DNA from 2 places in the Arenibacter antarcticus genome. Region 2 is predicted to be linked to the other one. Evidence: riboswitches for the same ligand, from Rfam matches in the RefSeq annotation. Region 2 holds a riboswitch; the other holds the start of a gene.
What was found. Region 2 has a riboswitch for thiamine pyrophosphate ahead of KCTC52924_RS08015 (TonB-dependent receptor). Riboswitches for the same ligand answer to the same signal wherever they lie in the genome.
Positions count from the first base shown of each region.

Region 1: linked by a shared signal. The riboswitch ahead of pnuC (nicotinamide riboside transporter PnuC) and the one ahead of KCTC52924_RS08015 (TonB-dependent receptor) in region 2 are both predicted to bind thiamine pyrophosphate.

Region 1 covers NZ_CP166679.1:1,747,709-1,752,523, reverse strand. Annotated here, with positions in the region: gene KCTC52924_RS07225 (PD-(D/E)XK nuclease family protein) at 1-730, shown strand, start outside; gene KCTC52924_RS07220 (SDR family oxidoreductase) at 732-1,442, opposite strand; gene KCTC52924_RS07215 (acyl-CoA dehydrogenase) at 1,528-2,553, opposite strand; gene pnuC (nicotinamide riboside transporter PnuC) at 2,522-3,127, opposite strand; TPP riboswitch at 3,187-3,299, opposite strand; gene KCTC52924_RS07205 (sorbosone dehydrogenase family protein) at 3,454-4,719, shown strand.
Region 2 covers NZ_CP166679.1:1,960,853-1,965,667, reverse strand. Annotated here, with positions in the region: gene KCTC52924_RS08020 (collagen-like protein) at 1-272, shown strand, start outside; gene KCTC52924_RS08015 (TonB-dependent receptor) at 516-2,678, opposite strand; TPP riboswitch at 2,795-2,889, opposite strand; gene KCTC52924_RS08010 (ATP-binding protein) at 3,016-4,815, shown strand, end outside.

The DNA.
Region 1 (4,815 bases), 210 kb from region 2:
AGAAGAAACTGTTGCCAGCAATACCTTTGGAACCATTGTGCACGATAGCTTGGAAGATCTTTACAAGCCTTATCTGAACCAGATTCTAGATCAAACTATGATCCAGACCATGAAAGGGCAGGTAAAAGCCACCGTCTTACACCATTTTGCAAAAAGTTTTGCTGAAGGCGATATCTCCAGAGGAAAAAATCTAATAGCATATCAAGTCGTACTTAGGTATATCAGCAATTTTTTAACACTAGAATTGGAGGCGATAAAACAACATAAGATCCGAATTTTAGGAATTGAAGAAAAGCTGAGCATACACCTATCCGTCCCCGGTGTGGAATTTCCGGTTAGTTTGAAGGGTAAGCTGGACCGAATTGATGAAAAGGATGGAATACTAAGAATTATAGATTACAAAACTGGGAGAGTGACCCAACCTCAGGTAGAAATAGTGGACTGGGATACCATTGTAGCGGACTATGATTATAGCAAGGCCTTTCAGCTCCTCTGTTACGCACTTATGTATAACGACACTAAGCCGATCCAAATCATAGAGGCAGGTATAATTTCCTTTAAGAATTTAAATTCTGGGGTACTGAGTTTTGCTACAAAGGAAAAAAAGGGCAGCAGAACCAAGGATAACAAAATTACCCAAGAAACTATTGCCCTTTTTACCACTGTATTAAATAAACTGATATCTGAAATCTGTAATCCAGAAATTCCCTTAATAGAAAAAGAGGTATAACCTATTTTTTGTCAGGTCGGGTTGGCCTTACCTCAATTTTACTGGGCAAGGTCCTAGGATTCATGCGCAAGAGATCCAAAACCAGATCACCTATATCCTCAGGTTGAATTTTCCATGCGTCTTTCGCCTCAGGTTCGTTCCCGTTAAAATGGGTCGCCACGGATCCAGGCATAATGGTAGAAACTTTAATATCGTATTGTCTTAAATCTAACATAGCCGCCTGGGTAAACCCTACTACACCAAACTTACTGGCATTGTATCCAGCTCCATTGGCAAAGAAATTGGTTCCTGCCAAACTCGCTAGGGTGATATAGTACCCTTTACTCTGTTTTAAAGCGCTTACGGAAGCTTTTAAGGTATGAAAAACACCATTGAGATTGGTGTTGATCATCTGATGCCAATGTTCGTCAGAAATCTCATCTATGGGTGCAAAATGTCCAACTCCTGCATTGGCGAGCACCACATCTAAACTTCCCCACTCAGCAATTATCTGGGATATCGCAGTATGCTCATCTTCAAGCTTAGTGACATCTGACGCTATCGCCAACACATTTTCTTTAGACCCCAATTGCTTGGCAGCTGCCCTTACCGATTCAAGATTCCTGCCACTTATCGCGACCTTCATCCCTGCTTGTAACAGCTTTTGGGCCACTCCGTACCCAATCCCTTTTGATCCACCTGTTATATAGGCTATTTTACCTTTTAATTCCATTTGTTTGTTTTAGCTCAAGATAAAATTATAAGTCAGTAAGACGAAAAATAAGTCGTTATAATTTTCTTAAATGATCAGCACCGTTTTAAGAATTCTTTCTGGTAAAAATATGATGTTGGGTGGCCGTGAAATAATCCCTAAAGATCTGATTAAGTTGATTATTTTCTCGGCTAGCCGAAACGCCTAAGTAAGGATAAATTTCAATAATGGAATTGGTTAGGGTTTGAACGGAGCCTACAGCCTCAGAATGGATGTGTTGCAAAAAACCCTCAGCATACGAATTTTGATCCGTAATAGTAGTTTCAATGGCCTGGGCAAAGGAGATCATTTTCATATTGGCCTGCTGAAGGCGCATTTCAAAAGTAGCCAACTGTTCCTTGGTTATAAGCCCACTAGCACCCTCAAGAAAATGCGCAGCCATTCCAATATAATTGGCCCATAGGGTTAAATCGGCAAAAGCAGAAAATGGAATTTTAAAGATCGGATAATCTAGGTTCACCTGATTGTAAACAAAGCTGTATTTTTCATCAACCACAACCTCTTTTACATCAAAGGAATGCGTCACAGATGCCTTTAAACCCATGGTATTCCAATTCTCCAAAATTTCTACCTCATTTTTAGGGAGTAGAAAAGAGCGAATCATGGGTGAGCCATCCTTATTGCGTAATTCCTCCCCATGCTCCAAAATCTTTGCGTTCAGCGTAAAATGAGTAAGATAGGATGCTCCGGTGGCGTAATGCCATCTCCCAGAAATAGTATAGAAATCACCCTGTTTTACTGCAGTTCCAAACACTCCGCCGCTACCGCCAAAGCATACTGGGGTTTCCGTAGCGCCAAAAATTTCACGGGCCACCTGAGGCTGCAGATTTCCAACAAAAAAATTGGCACCACTGCACAGGGTTACAGTCCACCCCAAACTTCCGTCTATCTTTGCCAAGGACTGTAGTAGCCCCAATCCTTCCACGAGAGTCATTTGCAATCCGCCTAAGTTTTTTGGAACCCAAAGATTCCAAAGATTTTCCTTTTGGATCCAATTTAAAATTTCCGGAGGGAACTGATCTGCATTAAAGCAGAGCGCCCTAAGCTGCTCTATATTCTTCTTGTCTTTCATTTCTAACAATTGTTCGCCATTTTAAATACCCTGAAGTTCCAACCAAAAATAGAAATATGGTTAAGCCTGCATAAATGTAAAGGCCTTTATAAAAAAGCAGGGGAATGGAGATGATATTACTTATATTGAGATAGATCCAGTTCTCTAATTTTCGTTTGGCCATTAGCCACATTCCTGCCCAGGCAAATGCAACTACAATGGCATCCCAAAAGGGAACATCCGAATTGGTATGGTACCTCAACCAATAGGCCATCAAAAGAAAACAGCCCAATACGATCCAGAGGGCCTTTACATGTTCCCCTGTGTTGGAAATGGAAATCGGGCTTACTTCTTTTTGCTTTCCAAATTTCCAATACACCCAGCCGTAAATACTCATTACAAAATAATATAGACTCAATAGTATATCTGCATAGAGCTTGGAGTGATACAGTACATATATCCCCAGTATAATGGCCACTATTCCAAATAAATAATTGTGAACATTGTTATTCCTTGCTAGTAGTACCTGTACAATTCCGAAAGCCGTGCCCAATGCTTCCAACCAAGTAAGTTGTGTAAAAAAATCCTCAATCATTGTTCTTTTTTTGTGCAATGAAACGGGACGATGAACCAAGAGAAGAATTACAGATTTACAAATCCATAATTAGAAATCCCTACGCCGGCATTATCCGGATCAGGTACAGAGTTTTGGTACTCTTGGGTATCATCTCAGCCTACTACAATTTGCAAGCACCCCATTAAGGCAGCAAAGCTATGATTATTCTGAGGATAAATTAAGAAGGATGTGCGAAAAATTATATAAAAACACAAAACCGTTTACTTCAATATTGAAATTTTCATTCATAAATTAAATTCTAATACTATCTTTAGCTCCTTATTAAAATCCTTGAAATCAATTTTATGAAGAACATTATTGCTAAACGTATTGTACCCTTGTCCATAATTACAATATTGGCATTATTCAGCACCCAATGCAAACAGAATTCCAAAAACAAAGTGCAACCCCCAATAAATGAAACGGCAATAGTAATTCCCGATGGATTTTCTATTGAAGTAATCGCCAAAGATTTAGGAAACCTAAGACATATGACGGTTTCCAAAAATGGAGATATTTACATTAATAGGGCTACCCTAAAAGATGAAAAGGGAATTGTACTATTAAAAGACACGGACCAGGACGGGACTATTGACGACAAAATAGCGTTTAGTGATTTTCCAGGGACCGGAATACTGATAAAAAACGGTTATCTATACACCTCCTCCAATTCTGCGATTTACCGTTACAAATTAAACGAGAAAGAAGAAATTATTGATATTGATAATCCCGAAAAGATAGTGGACGGAATGGCGGACAAAGGCATAGACAATGCCAAATCTTTTGTGATGGATGACCAATCCAATATTTATGTAACCATAGGCTCTTGGAACGATTCCTGTCGCGAAGAAGGTTCTGGCAAGGGTATAATGCCCTGTACTATCCTAGATTCCGCTGGCGGAATTTGGCAATTTAATGCCAACAAGCTAAATCAGTCCTTGGCAGATGGAAAACGATATGCCACCGGAATTAAAAATGCCGTGGCCACAGCTTGGAATTTTAAGACCAACTCCCTGTTTGCAGCGGTCCATGGTCGCGGAGCTTTTCATGATTATTACCCTGAGCATTATACCCCAAAGCACAGTGCGGAACTGCCTGCTGAAGTACTATATGAATTGCATGAAGGCGATGATGCCGGTTGGCCCTACGTCTATTATGATCAGTTTAAGAAACAGAAAATGCTCGCCCCGGAATACGGTGGTGACGGAGAAAAAACGGCAGGCGAAGAAGCCATAGATCCTGTTATGGCGTTTCCAGCACATTTGGCACCCAACGACCTTTTGTTTTATACTGGAACCATGTTCCCCGAAAAATATAGAAATGGCGCCTTTATTGCCTTTCACGGGCAATCTCCTGAACTAAAAAAAGGATACTTTGTGGCCTTTGCCCCTTTTAAAGATGGGAAGCCGGTAGGCGACTGGGAGATATTCGCCGACAACTTCGCCGGAATAGATTTGGCCAACCCCAGCGGCCCTATAAAATACAGACCCTGTGGTTTGGCCCAAGGTCCCAACGGGGAGCTTTACGTAACGGAAGACCTCAACGGAACCGTTTTTAAAATCACGCATTAAGCGCAACAACAATACAAATCAAAAAAGGCTTCCAAGAAATTGGAAGCCTTTTTGTTTGATTAGCTGAGATTCATAGTTATACTAGTCCCAAATGCT
Region 2 (4,815 bases):
TTGCTTTGCCATTCATTACTAGTGGTAACCAGCACAACTTCAGGATAGAAATGGAAAAAGTGTTGCGCATAACCGCGGCAACGCTATCCGGTGCAGCCTCTTCCCAGGTAGGCAGTCCGTTTTTTGAGGGTTACCGATATGTAATAATTCCGGGCGGACAACCTGCATCTAATAGCGCTGGGAAATCATCACAAACAGAAGCTTTGAAATATACAGAAATGACTTATGAAGAGTTGAGGCAGCATTTTAATATTCCAGACGATGAGAACTAACCGTGAAGCCACAAAGTCTAAGGTGATTTACGGGATGTTTCCCAGACCCACACAATCCTAAATTACAACGGATACGAAATGATTGATGCAGCTATCGAGGACATTTTCGCGTTACAGATAATCTCCTTAACTAGTTATAAATAATAAGGCTATAAAGTTAAAAAGATAAATTTCCATCTTCTTAACCTTATAGCCTTTTAACCATATAGTTCTCCAATAAACTATTTGGGCATTTATCTTAAATTAAAAATTAATAGTTGCTCCTAACAGGAAATTGATACCTGCCTGAGGATAATATCCAGCTCCTTCCACGGTAGTAATGGTACCTTGAACAGAATAATCGTCATCGTAGGTAAAGAAATACCCATTAGATTCATAAAGGTTATCAAAGATATTGTTGACCAGACCAGAGAGTACAATGTTCTTAATAAACGAATTGGTCTCAATAACATATTGCACATTGATATCCGTTTGGGAATAGGCATCCAACACCGAGCTCTTTGCATCTATATTCCCCATATACTGCTTGCCCACATATTTTGTCAACAAACTTAGCTGTAACTTGGCATCTGGCATATAGGTGAAAATATTCCCCGCAATTACGCTTGGCGAAAATGAAATATGGGTATCCCCTAGATTTTGAAGGTTCCCATCGCGTTGAAAAACAAAATCTTTGTTCCTATTGTCGCTAAGAGCAACATTTGGGCGGAGAATAAACTTATCCCCTAAGGTCAACATCGCATCAACCTCCAATCCCAGTCTATAGCTATCACCAACATTGGCGCGCAGTGCTCCACCTACATCGTTTAATTCCCCGGTAAGAACCAATTGATCTTTGTACTTCATATAGTACAAATTGGTGTTTAAACGAACTCCCGAAGAAATATGACGCCATCCCAATTCAAAATCGTCCAATTTTTCAGGTTTTGGATTTCCACCCTTATAATCGTTCCTATTGGGTTCCCTATTGGCCACGGCATAAGAAAGATAAAAATTGTGCTGGGCATTTAGGTCATAAGTAATTCCCGCTTTCGGATTAAAAAAATTAAAGGTATCGTCTACCAATCCTGTCTCCACTCCATTTGCGGTATATGCTATGTTCCTAAATTGTAAATCCCCATAAGCGCTCCAGTTCCTATTTAATTTATAATTGGCCTTAGCGTAAATATTCATATCACTCTTGGTAGAGGTATCATCATAGTACCTGCCCTTATAATCCTTATTGTTGGAAAAACGGGCCCATATAATTTCTCCAAAATGATCTCCAGAATAGTTATTCCATCCTCCACCTAGAATTACATCTAAACCTTCATTTCGATAATTGACAGAAAATGTTGTACCATAAAAGTCATTTTCCAACCACCTTCTACGGATCAAATCGGTTGCACTTACTGTTTCCCCGTCCTTATCAAAAGGGGTTATCCCATAAGTACTAAAATCATCATCTTCCTTATACTGTTCAAAATATCCTTCCCCGCGAGTGTAGTGCAAGGCTAGATTAGTGCTCCAGCTATCCGAAAGTTTTTGGTTCCAATGCAATTGAAAGTGATTCTGCTTATAGTCGTCCACCTCATTATCATAAAATTGGGTAACTCCATTTTCATCCGTATACTCTCCTGCAGTGTTGTAGGTGCGATTGTCGGCTAACTGCACCTTATCAATTCCGTTCCACGCCTGGTAGGTGGTTTGATGGCCCCCGAACATTAATGCCTTGATCAAGGTGCGATCATCCAAATAAGATCCTTGCAAAAAGTAGGAATTCAACTCAGAGGATGCCCTATCTATATACCCATCGGAGGTAATTCTGGACAATCGACCAGAAATCTCTATATGATCGTTAAGCACACCGGTGCTAAACTTTAAATTGTTCTTTAGCGTATTAAAACTGCCGACGGAAGAATTAATTTCACCATAAGCTTCATTGGAGACGGCATCGGTCAGGATATTTAAACTGGCCCCAAATGCTCCGGATCCGTTAGTGGAAGTCCCTACTCCCCTTTGTAGCTGAAGGCTTTGGGTAGAAGAGGCGAAATCGGGCATATTCACCCAAAACGATCCATGTGATTCGGAATCGTTGTACGGAATTCCGTTGATGGTCACGTTTACTCGGGTTCCATCACTACCCCTTACCCTGATCCCGGTATAACCAACTCCTGCCCCAGCATCTGATGTGGTAACCACTGCAGGCAGAAAATTCATTAGGATCGGAATATCCTGACCTAAATTCCTGGATTGGATCTGTTTCTTAGTAAGATTGGTGAAAGTAACAGGCGACTCTTTCGTAACGCGAATCGCAGATACCAAAACTTCATCTAAAGCAATTTGACTGCCTTCTAAAGAATCTTTTGGTTTTTCTTGGCCGAAGGCCGATAATACGACACCAAACATGGCAGCCGTTGTGAACATAGTTTTCATTCGTAATACATTTGTTACGAATAAAAGGGGCTATTATTCTTGTTAAAAATTGATTTTTGTTTTTTCCCGACCAAAAATTGTATCGAAAATAAAACGTAAGAAATTCCCGAACGCGATTTTCGCATCCCTTGGCAGCATTACCTGCCCAGGTTCCTTGGGTATAATCTCAGCCTACCGTAGCAAGCACCCCTTTGAGATGGGCACAAATCTACATCCCCTAAAATCAATTTCAAAATTAAAATCCACTTTTAATAATTAACTTTTTTTATAGACAGATAGAGGTGCAAAACCGTATTTTAGAAGCGGCACATTACACAGTAATTCAAAAATGAACAAAAGCAAAAACAAGTTTACCATCAAAATAATGTTCAGCTATTTTATGCTAGGAATATTAGCCTTAGTTGTCGGGTATTTCATAGTATCTGAAATAAAGGTATACGTATCTACTGAAATTAATGCTGAAAATGACTCCAAACTATTAAAAACAGGCTCTTTACTTACCGAATTATATCAGGCGGAAAGTCTCTCTAAATTGGCGCTTCAAAAAAAGACCTCTAAAAGTTTTACCGCCTACACCCAAAAGATAGATTCAATTTTTATCTCTATAGACTCCGTAAAACTACTGACTGACAATGACTATCAAAAAAAATTATTGGACAGTGTACAGGTATTGCTTAAAAAAAAGGTATTCAACAGCAATGAACTTTTACGATTAAAACGGAATAGCGAGGACAACAGTTCCATAGACAATGCCCTATTAGAACTAAGCAAAATTGAACAATCCATGGGAAAGCTCCCCCCAGAGAGTTTTAACCCAAACTACGCTGACTTACCAGAAAAATCTCGTGAAATTTTAAAAAATTACGCCGACTACCTCAGTGATAATGTCCCAAAAGATTCGCGAGACCGTGCTACGGCCTTAGAGATAGATTCCATTATTACCGCTTCAAAATTGCTATTGCAGGAAGCCAAACAGCAAAAAATTCAGACCTTCCGAACTTTAGCACAAAAAGAGATGGAACTCAGCAGGGCCGATCTGGAAATTTCTCAACAATTAAGAAGTATCATTTCCGCTTTTGAACAGGAAGTGATGGCGAAATCGTATGACGACAACTTAAAAAAACAGGACGCCCTTAAACGTAGTATACGGCTTGCCAGTGTTGCAGCCTTACTGGGATTTGCCATTGTAGGGCTCTTCACCTTTCTTATCACCAAGGATTATTGGAAGGTCCAATTGTTTCGGGAACAGTTGGAAAAAGAAAAGAAATTTTCTGAATCCCTATTAAAAAGCAGGGAACAACTAATAGCCACTGTAAGTCACGACCTCCGAACTCCGCTCAATACCATTACTGGGTATTCCGAATTGATGGAAACTACCGGGCTAACGGGACTACAGGTTTCCTATCTAAAAAATGTAAAATCGGCCTCCCATTACGTAGATAGCTTAGTAAACGATTTATTGGATTTTTCCAAGTTGGAGGCTGGAAAATTAAAAATTGAAAAATCTCCTTTTATATTAGTCGATCTTATCACTGAGACCGCCGAAAACTTAAAGGAACTTAATACTAGAAAGAAGATTGTATTACAATTGGAACTGGATCCCCGTTTAAATAATCCGGTATTAGGCGATGCCTTTAGGGTCCGACAAATTCTGACCAATCTAATCGGGAACGCTTATAAATTTACGGAGGAAGGTTTTGTGAAGATCACGGCAAAAATCATTCAGGAATCAGGCGACACCTACAAAACCCGAATTCAGATAATCGATTCAGGAATTGGAATAAAAAGAGAAAAACAAGAACAAATCTTTAAGGAATTTACTCAGGCCGAAGACCATACCGATAAAAAATACGGAGGTTATGGATTGGGACTTACCATTTCTAAAAAGCTCACGGAACTATTAGGTGGTAAGATTAGCTTAAATAGTCAGGAAGGAAAAGGCAGTACCTTTATAATTGAAATTCCTTTTGAGCTCGCTCAACTCCCCCTTGAAAAAAATGATATAATAGAAATATTACCACAAGACAACCTATCGCTACTAATTCTAGACGATGATCCGGCCATGTTAAAACTATTAAATGAGGTCTGTCAACACCTAAATTTTACGGCCCATACTTTTAGCAACTTT